3 regions of the Streptomyces sp. NBC_00775 genome follow, and region 1 is predicted to be linked to each of the others. Evidence: riboswitches for the same ligand, from Rfam matches in the RefSeq annotation. Region 1 holds a riboswitch; each other region holds the start of a gene.

Region 1 (3,168 bases):
TCGGGGCCGGGCACCGTCGAACTCCAGCCATGCGGCGTGACCAAGGCGACGGGGCTCGCCCTCGCCGCCGAACACCTCGGGCTCGGCCCCGCCACCACCCTCGCCTTCGGTGACATGCCCAATGACATCCCGATGTTCGACTGGGCCGCCCACGGCGTCGCCATGGCCAACGCCCACCCGGAACTCAAGGCGGTGGCCGACGAGGTGACCTTGTCGAACGAGGACGACGGGATCGCCGTGGTGCTGGAGCGGCTGTTCGAGGCTCGTTAGGCCCGGCCGCGCCGACATCCCCGTCCCGCCGCCGTCCCGCTGTCGTGCCCCTGCGGTCCGGGAGGCGGCCGATACGCTCCGGCGCATGAGCGTTCAGGTGGAGATCATCCGGGAAGCGAGTCAAGAACTTGTCGACGCCTTCGGCCGGTTGCTGCCTCAGTTGTCGTCGACCGCCAAGCCCCTCGACGGCGAGGCGGTCGACCGGATGGTGTCCTGCGATGCGAACACGGTGCTGGTCGCCCGTGCCGCGGGCGAGATCGTCGGCACGCTGACCCTGGTACTGCTTCCCATGCCGTCCGGGCTGCGCGCCCGCATCGAGGACGTGGTCGTGGACGTTGCGGCGCGCGGCCGGGGAGTCGCGGCGCTGCTGACTCAGGAAGCTCTGCGGATGGCCCGGGAAGCGGGCGCCCGGACCGTCGATCTGACCTCCCGGCCGGACCGGCCGGCGGCGAACCGGCTGTACGAACGTCTTGGGTTCCAGGCCCGGCAGTCGACGGTCTACCGGTACCTGGTGGACGAGTAGTAGGGGGACGGGCAGGGGGAGGGCTGGTCAGTAGGCCCCGTTGACGTTGTCGATCGAGCCGTACACCGCCGCCGCGTAGTTGCAGGCCGCCGTGATGTTCGCGACCGGGTCGTAGGGGTTCGTCGAGGTGCCGGCGACGTGGTAGGCGTTGAAGGTCGGGTCGATGACCTGGAGGAGGCCCTTGGACGGGGTGCCGGCGGCGGCGTTCGAGTCCCAGTTGTTGATGGCCAGGGGGTTGCCCGAGGACTCACGCATGACGTTGCGGTAGATGCCGTTGTAGGTGCCCGGAATGCCCGACTTGGCCATGATGGCCAGGGACTGCTTGATCCAGCCGTCGAGGTTGTTGGCGTACGTCGTGGTGGAGGCGGGGGTGGCCGTGGTCGCCGCGGACTTGGCGGTCGCCGTGGTTGCCTTCGCCGTCGAGCTCGACGCGGTCGACTTCACGGTCTTCGTGCCCACCGTCAGCGTCAGGCCCGGGCGGATCACGGCCGGGTTCGCGCCGATGACCGCGCTGTTCGCCTCGTACAGCTTCTTCCAGCCGCCGCTCGTGGGGTTCTTCGCCGCGATCGTGGAGAGGGTGTCGCCCGCGGCCACCTTGTAGGTGAGGAGCTGGATGTCCGTGGTCGTGGTCGCGGCGGTCTTCGCGACCTGCGCCACCTGCGCCACCTGTGTAGGTGTGGCCGCGTGGGCGCCGGTCGCGCTCACGAGGGGGAGTGCGAGCGCGGCTCCGCTCGTGCCGACGGCGACCATGCCGCGGGTGAGGGTGCTGGTCTTCGTGCGGCGGTGCTTGCCTCGTGCGGGCATGGCGATTTTCCTCTCCGGTGCCTGCGAGGTGAGCTGTCGGGTTCGGGCGGGAGATGCCCGGCCGCGCTGTGGACGCGGCTTCACCCCTAGCCGTTCCGGGGGTCCGGATCGGCGGCTTACCTGGGTCCCCCGCTCCTGCCGTGCGTGGGTGGGTGGGGTTTCCGGGCGGCGGCAGGATTCGGCGTTCCGCTCGGATCGGGGCGAACGTATGCGAGAGCACATGTCGGGAACAAGACCTGATGTCGCAGTGAAGATCGCTTTAGCCTGGATATGGCGAGGGCGAAACGTCCGATTGCGCCGGAATTCGATCCTCAACTTGCCTTTTGCAAAGGGGGAGTCGTCGAGGGGACTCTGACGCCGGGTTTGGTCGGGCGTGACCCAATTCACGCGACCAAGCGCAATCAAAGCGGCAAGGCGGGCAACTCGGGCATTACGGTGCGAGCGTCCAGGCGGGGGAGTGCCTCGGCGGAGCCGGGCGGACCTCCCACGCGGAGAGATCCGTGTCGGGGTCGTCGTCGGGGAGGCGGCCCGCGTTGGGCTTGAAGTAGAGGCCGTAGCCCCAGTATTCGGGAAGCTCGTGGCACATCAGGTCGGGGTACGGCTCGAACTGCTGCCCCTCGTATGCCCTGTTGATCCTCGCCACCGCCTCCGCCCGCGAGATCCCGAAGCGCGTGACCATCTCCTGGGCCATCTCACGGAAGTACGCGAGCATGCCCTCGTCGAGGTCCATCAGGAATTCCCCGGTCCGCGATCGCGCCATGGTGCGATCGTTCCCTATGGCGCCCCTGGGCCTCTAGCCCGCCGTTCTGGGGATTCTCCTTTCCCACGTCCGGTGGAAGACCACCTCGTCGCCGTCCTTGCAGATCACCTCGTTGGACGTGATGAAGTCCTCGGCGTCGCAGGTGATCTCGGACGTCGTGGACACCCGTGCGTCCCACGGCAGGTCCGGGCGGTGGAGGCGGACCGACCAGGTCGAGCGGGCGCGGGCCGACAGGGGATCGGAGGCGTCGATCGTGTACGTCTCCAGCGCGTCCTCGGTGAATTCGAGGCCGTCGGGGTACACGCGCGTGCCGCCGTAGCGCGGGTCCACCTCCAGACGCCAGGTGCCAGCGGCAACGTCACGGACGACCAGGCGTTCCGGGCGGGGTTCGTCCAGCGTCGCGGGGACGACGACTCCCAGGGGCTCGGACTGCTCCGGTTCCTCGAACGTGAGCGAGGGCGTCGACTCCCGTGCCCGCAGCGGGAGTTCCAGCGTGCTGCCCGCCGGATCCAGGGTGAAGCCGGCCTCCGAGCCCGGCTGGGGCCAGATCCAGGGCCAGTACGCCGAGGAGACGGAGAGGCGGATGCGATGGCCCGCCGGGAACGCGTAGCCGATGCCGTTCAGGTCGAAAACCACGTCCTCCGTAGTGCCCGGTTTCCAGGAAACCGCCTGGTCACGGCCGTAGCGCGCTGACAGGTTCAGCACACCTCGGGTGACGAGCGTCGAAGCTCCGTCGGGGGCCACGTCGCAGAGGCGGGCGATCACCTGGCCCCGGGGGGTCGAGGACGTCAGCCGCAGCCGGACCCGGGTA
Region 2 (3,168 bases), 250 kb from region 1:
CGAGCACGGTGGTCGCCGCGACGGCGGTGAGCCCGGCCGGTGTGCCCGCCTCCTCCACCCACCGCTCCCGCTCCCGCGCCAGCCGGACGACGAAGTCCGCGGCGAGCGCGAGCCAGCCGGCGGACGCCAGGGCCAGCGCGATACGGGACAGGGTCTCGTAGCCGGTCAGATGCAGCCCGACCGACATGACGCCGGTGGCCATGACGGCGGCACCGGCGGCGGGCGGTCGCTGGGCCCACCAGGTGCGGAGCGGGGAGACGGCTGCTGGCATGGGGCCGATGCTAGGGATCTTCGGGCCGGTTGCCCGCGGGCCACGCGCGCGCGTGGCGGATGACAAGCCTCACGCGCGCGTGCACCGCAAAAACGCCTTACGCCGGACGCACCACGCTGTGGATGATCGAGGTCCCGCCGTAGTAGATCGACTCCTCGCGGACGTACGCACCCGGCTTCGGCGCGTGGATCATCATGCCGTTGCCGATGTAGAGACCCACGTGGCTGACGTCGTCGTAGAAGAAGACCAGGTCACCGGGCTGGGCGTCGGAGAGGGAGACCGTCGTGCCCGCGTTCACCTGGTCGGTCGTGACGCGCGGCAGTGTGACGCCGGCGGCCTTCCAGGCGGCCTGGGTGAGTCCGGAGCAGTCGTACGAGCCCGGGCCCGTCGCGCCCCAGACATACGGCTTGCCGATCTGGGCGCGGGCGAAGGCGATGGCCTTGGCGGCCTTGGTGGCGTACGAGGAGTCCGTGGTGGTCGAGCTCGACGACGACTCCTGCTGGGCCGCCTTCGCAGCCGCCGCCTTCTGCGCGGCCGCCTGCTGCTGTGCCAGCTCGGCCGCCTTGCGGTCGGCCTCCTCCTGCTTCTTCTTCTCGATCGCCGCGAGCCGCGCCTTCTCCTCGGCGGTCAGGTCCGAGAGCAGTTCGCGGGCCGCGGAGAGCTTCTTCTGGACGTCTGCCTTGGACGTCTTGAGCGCGCTCTGCGAGGTGGTCAGCGTCTGCAGGCTCTTGGAGGCCTCCGCGCGCTTCTTCGTCGTGGCGGCCTGCTCCGTGATGTAGTCGTCGACGGCCGCCTTCTGGCGGGTGGTCAGGCGGCTCATCAGCTGGGTCTGGTCGAAGTAGTCCTGCGGGTCGTCGGCGAGCAGGAGGGTCGCGGTGTCGGGGGCGGCGGCCCCGGTGCGGTACTGCGCCGCCGCGAACGAACCCAGCTCCTCGCGCGAGGTGTTGAGCTTCTCGGTGCGCTTGGCGACGTCGTCGAGGAGGCTGTCGACCTTCTTGCGCTGCTTGGAGGTCTTCTCCTTCGCCGCGTTGTACTTCTCGGTGGCCGTCTCGGCCTGGTGGTAAAGGTCGTTGACCTTCTTCTCGACTTCTTCGAGGCTCGGCCTCGGCTCGGCCGAGGGCGCGGCGTTCGCCGTCTGGGAGAGCAGGGCCACCGAGGTGAGCGCCGCCGTCGCCAGGGCGGCGGGGGTCCGTATGCCTGCTACGCGCGTACCCGTAGGACGCGGTGTGCGATGCGACGCCAAGAGAGGCGACTCCTTCCGTCATCCGCCTACCGAGTTAGCTGTCGGGTTCGGGCGGGTGGTTCCGGAAGGTTTGCCCTACGGTCCTTGCCCCACAAGGCAGGTGGACCGATTCACCCCAAGGTCGGTTGGGTCCCCGGCTCCGGCTGCCGCGAGGGCGCGCCGAACTCGGCGGAGGCCGCACGGCCCGGCGATGTTCGCCGGTGCGGGTCGAGCGGCCTGCCCGGCACGCTAGCCAACTCGTGTGGCCCGTGTGAAGGTTGATGTGCGATATGCCCGATACATTTTCGTGACCTTTGCCCTGGGCGTCACCCCGCGCGGTCAATCCGGAATGATCTATGGCGACTTGTCAGGAGTAGTGACGTCCGCCCCGCTCCGGGCGTTAGTTTCCGGTCGGTCACGATCGGATGCCGCGTCGGCTCTCGCGCGACAGCGGGCAGCCGTACGCCGCCGAAGCCGGGCTGCCTGGCAAGGCGGCGACCGTCACCGACCGTCACCGAACGTGACGGAACGGTTCTGGGGGGGGTGGGAGGGTGCCGGCGGCCGGCACCGGAAGATCCTGGGTTCCTGAGCCGCGTCACGACTTCCGGTCGAGTTTTCAGGGTGGCGGCGGGCTGTCAGTGGGGCGGCCTAGACTCGGAGAGCGATGAGCAGCCTCTTTGATGACAGCTTCCTGGCGGACCTCAAGCCCTCACGGGCCCACGAGGAAGAGCCCCCGCCGCCGCCCGAGGACGATCACGTGCCGGAGCCCGTTCCGGACGATCTGTTCGGCGGGAAGTTCGACGTGCCGCCGGACCGGGACGCGTACTACCGCGACGGCGCGCCCCGGCCCGCCGTGGACGCGGCGGCGCTGCTGGACGGGCTGAACGAGAACCAGCGGGCGGCCGTGGCGCACTCCGGCTCCCCGCTGCTCATCGTGGCCGGCGCGGGCTCCGGCAAGACCCGTGTGCTCACGCACCGGATCGCGTATCTGCTGGCCGAGCGCAATGTCCACCCCGGCCAGATCCTCGCGATCACCTTCACCAACAAGGCCGCGGGCGAGATGAAGGAGCGCGTCGAGCACCTCGTCGGCCCGCGCGCGGGTGCGATGTGGGTGATGACCTTCCACAGCGCGTGTGTGCGGATCCTGCGCCGCGAGAGCAAGAAGCTCGGCTTCACCTCCTCGTTCTCGATCTACGACGCCGCCGACAGCAAGCGCCTGATGGCCCTGGTCTGCCGCGACCTGGACCTCGACCCCAAGCGGTTCCCGCCGAAGTCGTTCAGCGCCAAGATCTCGAACCTGAAGAACGAGCTGATCGACGAGGAGGACTTCGCGGGCCAGGCCGCCGACGGCTTCGAGAAGACCCTCGCTCAGGCCTACGCGATGTACCAGTCGCGGCTGCGCGAGGCCAACGCGCTCGACTTCGACGACCTGATCATGACGACGGTCAATCTGCTGCGCGCCTTCCCGGACGTCGCCGAGCACTACCGCCGCCGCTTCCGCCACGTCATGGTCGACGAGTACCAGGACACCAACCACGCGCAGTACGCCCTGGTCAGGGAGCTGGTGGGGCCCGCCGACAGCGACCCCGGCGAGCTGTGCGTCGTGGGCGACGCCGACCAGTCGATCTACGCCTTCCGCGGCGCGACCATCCGCAACATCCTCCAGTTCGAGGAG
Region 3 (3,168 bases), 1.6 Mb from region 1:
CGTCACCGCCGAGGAGGTCCAGGAGGTCGCCAAGGCCCGCCTGCGCCCCGACAACCGCGCGGTGCTCGTCTACGAACCGACCGCCGCCGAGACCGCCGAAGACACTGACGCCGCTGAAGACACCGACGAGGAGGCGGCGAAGTGACCGAGCTCGCCACCATGGACTTCCACCCGCAGCCCCAGGCCGGCGAGGCCAGGCCGTGGGCCTTCCCGTCGCCCGAGCGCGGCACGCTCGACAACGGTCTGACCGTCCTGCGCTGCCACCGCCCCGGCCAGCAGGTCGTCGCCGTCGAGGTGATCCTCGCCGCGCCGCTGGAGGCCGAACCCGCGGGCCTCGACGGCATCGCCACGATCATGGCGCGCTCGTTCTCCGAGGGCACCGACAAGCACTCCGCCGAGGAGTTCGCCGCCGAGCTGGAGCGCTGCGGCGCCACCCTCGACGCACACGCCGACCACCCCGGCGTACGCCTGTCCCTCGAAGTCCCCGTCTCGCGCCTCCCCAAGGCGCTCGGTCTGCTCGCCGACGCCCTGAGGGCACCGGCGTTCGCGGACAGCGAGGTGGAGCGACTGGTCCGCAACCGCCTGGACGAGATCCCGCACGAGGCGGCCAACCCGGCCCGCCGCGCCGCCAAGGAGCTCTCCAAGGAGCTGTTCCCGGCGACCGCGCGCATGTCGCGCCCGCGCCAGGGCACCGAGGAGACCGTCCAGAAGATCGACTCGGCAGCCGTACGGGCCTTCTATGAGAAGCACGTTCGCCCCGCGACGGGTACCGCGGTCATCGTCGGTGACCTCACCGGTGTCGACCTCGACGCGCTGCTGGCCGACACGCTCGGCTCCTGGACCGGCTCGTCCGCCGAGCCGCGTCCCGTGCCGCCGGTGAGCGCCGACGACACCGGCCGCGTGATCATCGTGGACCGGCCCGGCGCCGTCCAGACACAGCTGCTCATCGGCCGCGTCGGCGCCGATCGGCACGACCGCGTGTGGCCCGCCCAGGTGCTCGGCACGTACTGCCTCGGCGGCACCCTCACCTCGCGCCTGGACCGTGTTCTGCGCGAGGAAAAGGGATACACCTACGGTGTGCGGGCGTTCGGCCAGGTGCTGCGCGCCGCGCCGGACGGCACGGGCGTCGCGATGCTCGCCATCAGCGGCTCCGTGGACACCCCGAACACCGGTCCGGCGCTCGACGACCTGTGGAAGGTGCTGCGCACCCTCGCCGCCGAGGGCCTGACGGACGCCGAGCGCGATGTCGCCGTGCAGAACCTGGTGGGTGTGGCGCCCCTCAAGTTCGAGACCGCGGCGGCCGTCGCGAGCACGCTCGCCGACCAGGTCGAGCAGTACCTGCCGGACGACTACCAGGCGACGCTGTATCAGCAGCTCGCCGCGACCGGCACCGTGGAGGCCACCGCGGCCGCCGTGAGCGCTTTCCCGGTGGACCGTCTGGTGACCGTCCTGGTGGGCGACGCCGCGCAGATCGAGGAGCCCGTCCAAGCCCTCGGAATCGGTGAAGTGAGCGTCGTCCGGGCCGAGTAGAGCAGAGCGGAACAGAGCCACTCCCTGAGGACCCGGGTGACTGAAGAGTCACCTGGGTCTTCTTTTGTCCGGACTTCGTCCCCAAGATGTCCGTATTGGTAGGGAGGTTGCCTGTCTGCCCTGTGTCATGCGCTACAAAAGCCGTGATCCGTTTGTCGATTGAAAGATGTCCCGATTAGCGTCGGTGCGGCTGTTCGTCAGGCAGTGCGCCGCGCCCGCGGCACCGGACAGTCATCGCCGAGTCCCCGTACGGCGCGAGCCAGGGGAGCCGGGGACCCACGTAGTCCCTGGGGTGAATCGGACGCCCTCCCAGGAGGGGGTCCGTAGGAGACCTTCCTGCTCCGAACCCGTCAGCTAACCCGGTAGGCGAGAAGGAAGGAAAGGAACAGCCCCTACATGGCGTTCACCTGTGGCACAGGGAAGCACCGTCGCCCGAGCCGCGTGCAGCGCACGACCACGAACGCCGTCGGCGTCGCGGCGCTCGCCACCACCGGTGTCATCGGAACCATGGCCGCCCCCGCGCTCGCCGCGGAGTCCTCCGTCGAGCAGACCGGGCTCACCCCCGTCATCACCATCGGCGACTCCCTCGCCGAGAAGATCGACGCCCAGGCCGCGGCCCAGCAGCACGCCGCCGACGAGGCCGCCGCGAAGAAGGCTGCCGAGCAGGCCGCCCGGAAGCAGGCCGCGGAGGAGGCGAAGAAGGAGCGCGAGGCCAAGGAGCGCGCCGCCCGTGCCGCCGAGCGCAAGCGCCTCAACACCTTCGTCGTGCCGATCACCGGCTCGTACATCTCCACCGGCTACAAGGCCGGCGGCAGCCTCTGGTCCTCCGGCAGCCACACCGGCGTCGACTTCCACGCCGCGTCCGGCACCTCGGTGCACTCCGTGGGTTCCGGCACGGTCGTCACGGCCGGCTGGGGCGGCGCCTACGGCAACCAGGTCGTCATCAAGATGCACGACGGCACGTACACGATGTACGGCCACCTGTCGTCCATCGGCGTCTCCGTGGGGCAGACGGTCACCCCGGGCCAGCAGATAGGCCTCTCCGGGGCCACCGGCAACACCACCGGGCCGCACCTCCACTTCGAGGCCCGTACGACCGCGGAGTACGGCTCGGACATCGACCCCGTCGCCTACCTTCGCTCGCACGGCGTGAACGTCTGACGTTCGGCGGCGTGAACGTCTGACGACCGCTTCACCAGATCTCCACCACTTCCGATGCCCCGGCCCCGAGCCGGGGCATCGTCGTTTCGCACGGCCGTCTGTCCAAAAAATATCCCTGGATTCCGGCCTGCCATCGGAAATTCCGGCTCCCTGCAATAGAGTCACTGAACAAGCGTCAATCGATGGCGTTTCGCGGGGATTAAAGCGGAGGTCCGGTCATGCGTATTCCGGCGCACTCGGTATGCACGGCGATCCGTGACGACATCGTCGCGGGTGTCTACGAGCGAGGGAGCCGGCTCACCGAGGAACTGCTCGCGCGTCGCTACGGCGTCTCGCGCGTCCCGGTGCGCGAGGCGCTGCGCACGCTGGAGGCCGAGGGCTTCGTCGTGACCCGGCGGCACGCGGGCGCGTGCGTCGCGGAGCCCACCGAGCTGGAGGCCTCCGACCTGCTCGAGATGCGCATGCTCCTTGAGCCGC

What was found. Region 1 has a riboswitch for cyclic di-AMP ahead of OIC96_RS19485 (LysM peptidoglycan-binding domain-containing protein). Riboswitches for the same ligand answer to the same signal wherever they lie in the genome.
Region 2: it holds a riboswitch for cyclic di-AMP, as region 1 does, so the genes downstream of both, OIC96_RS18300 (C40 family peptidase) here and OIC96_RS19485 (LysM peptidoglycan-binding domain-containing protein) in region 1, are expected to answer to the same signal.
Region 3: it holds a riboswitch for cyclic di-AMP, as region 1 does, so the genes downstream of both, OIC96_RS12400 (M23 family metallopeptidase) here and OIC96_RS19485 (LysM peptidoglycan-binding domain-containing protein) in region 1, are expected to answer to the same signal.

What each region holds. Positions count from the first base shown of each region.
Region 1 covers NZ_CP108938.1:4,377,594-4,380,761, reverse strand. The annotation lists gene OIC96_RS19495 (HAD family hydrolase) at 1-270, shown strand, start outside; gene OIC96_RS19490 (GNAT family N-acetyltransferase) at 356-793, shown strand; gene OIC96_RS19485 (LysM peptidoglycan-binding domain-containing protein) at 821-1,597, opposite strand; cyclic di-AMP (ydaO/yuaA leader) riboswitch at 1,601-1,758, opposite strand; gene OIC96_RS19480 (hypothetical protein) at 2,028-2,357, opposite strand; gene OIC96_RS19475 (CocE/NonD family hydrolase) at 2,391-3,168, opposite strand, start outside.
Region 2 covers NZ_CP108938.1:4,131,073-4,134,240, reverse strand. The annotation lists gene OIC96_RS18305 (tellurite resistance/C4-dicarboxylate transporter family protein) at 1-271, opposite strand, end outside; gene OIC96_RS18300 (C40 family peptidase) at 369-1,514, opposite strand; cyclic di-AMP (ydaO/yuaA leader) riboswitch at 1,523-1,695, opposite strand; gene pcrA (DNA helicase PcrA) at 2,158-3,168, shown strand, end outside.
Region 3 covers NZ_CP108938.1:2,773,749-2,776,916, reverse strand. The annotation lists gene OIC96_RS12410 (M16 family metallopeptidase) at 1-145, shown strand, start outside; gene OIC96_RS12405 (M16 family metallopeptidase) at 142-1,530, shown strand; cyclic di-AMP (ydaO/yuaA leader) riboswitch at 1,756-1,913, shown strand; gene OIC96_RS12400 (M23 family metallopeptidase) at 1,927-2,691, shown strand; gene OIC96_RS12395 (GntR family transcriptional regulator) at 2,910-3,168, shown strand, end outside.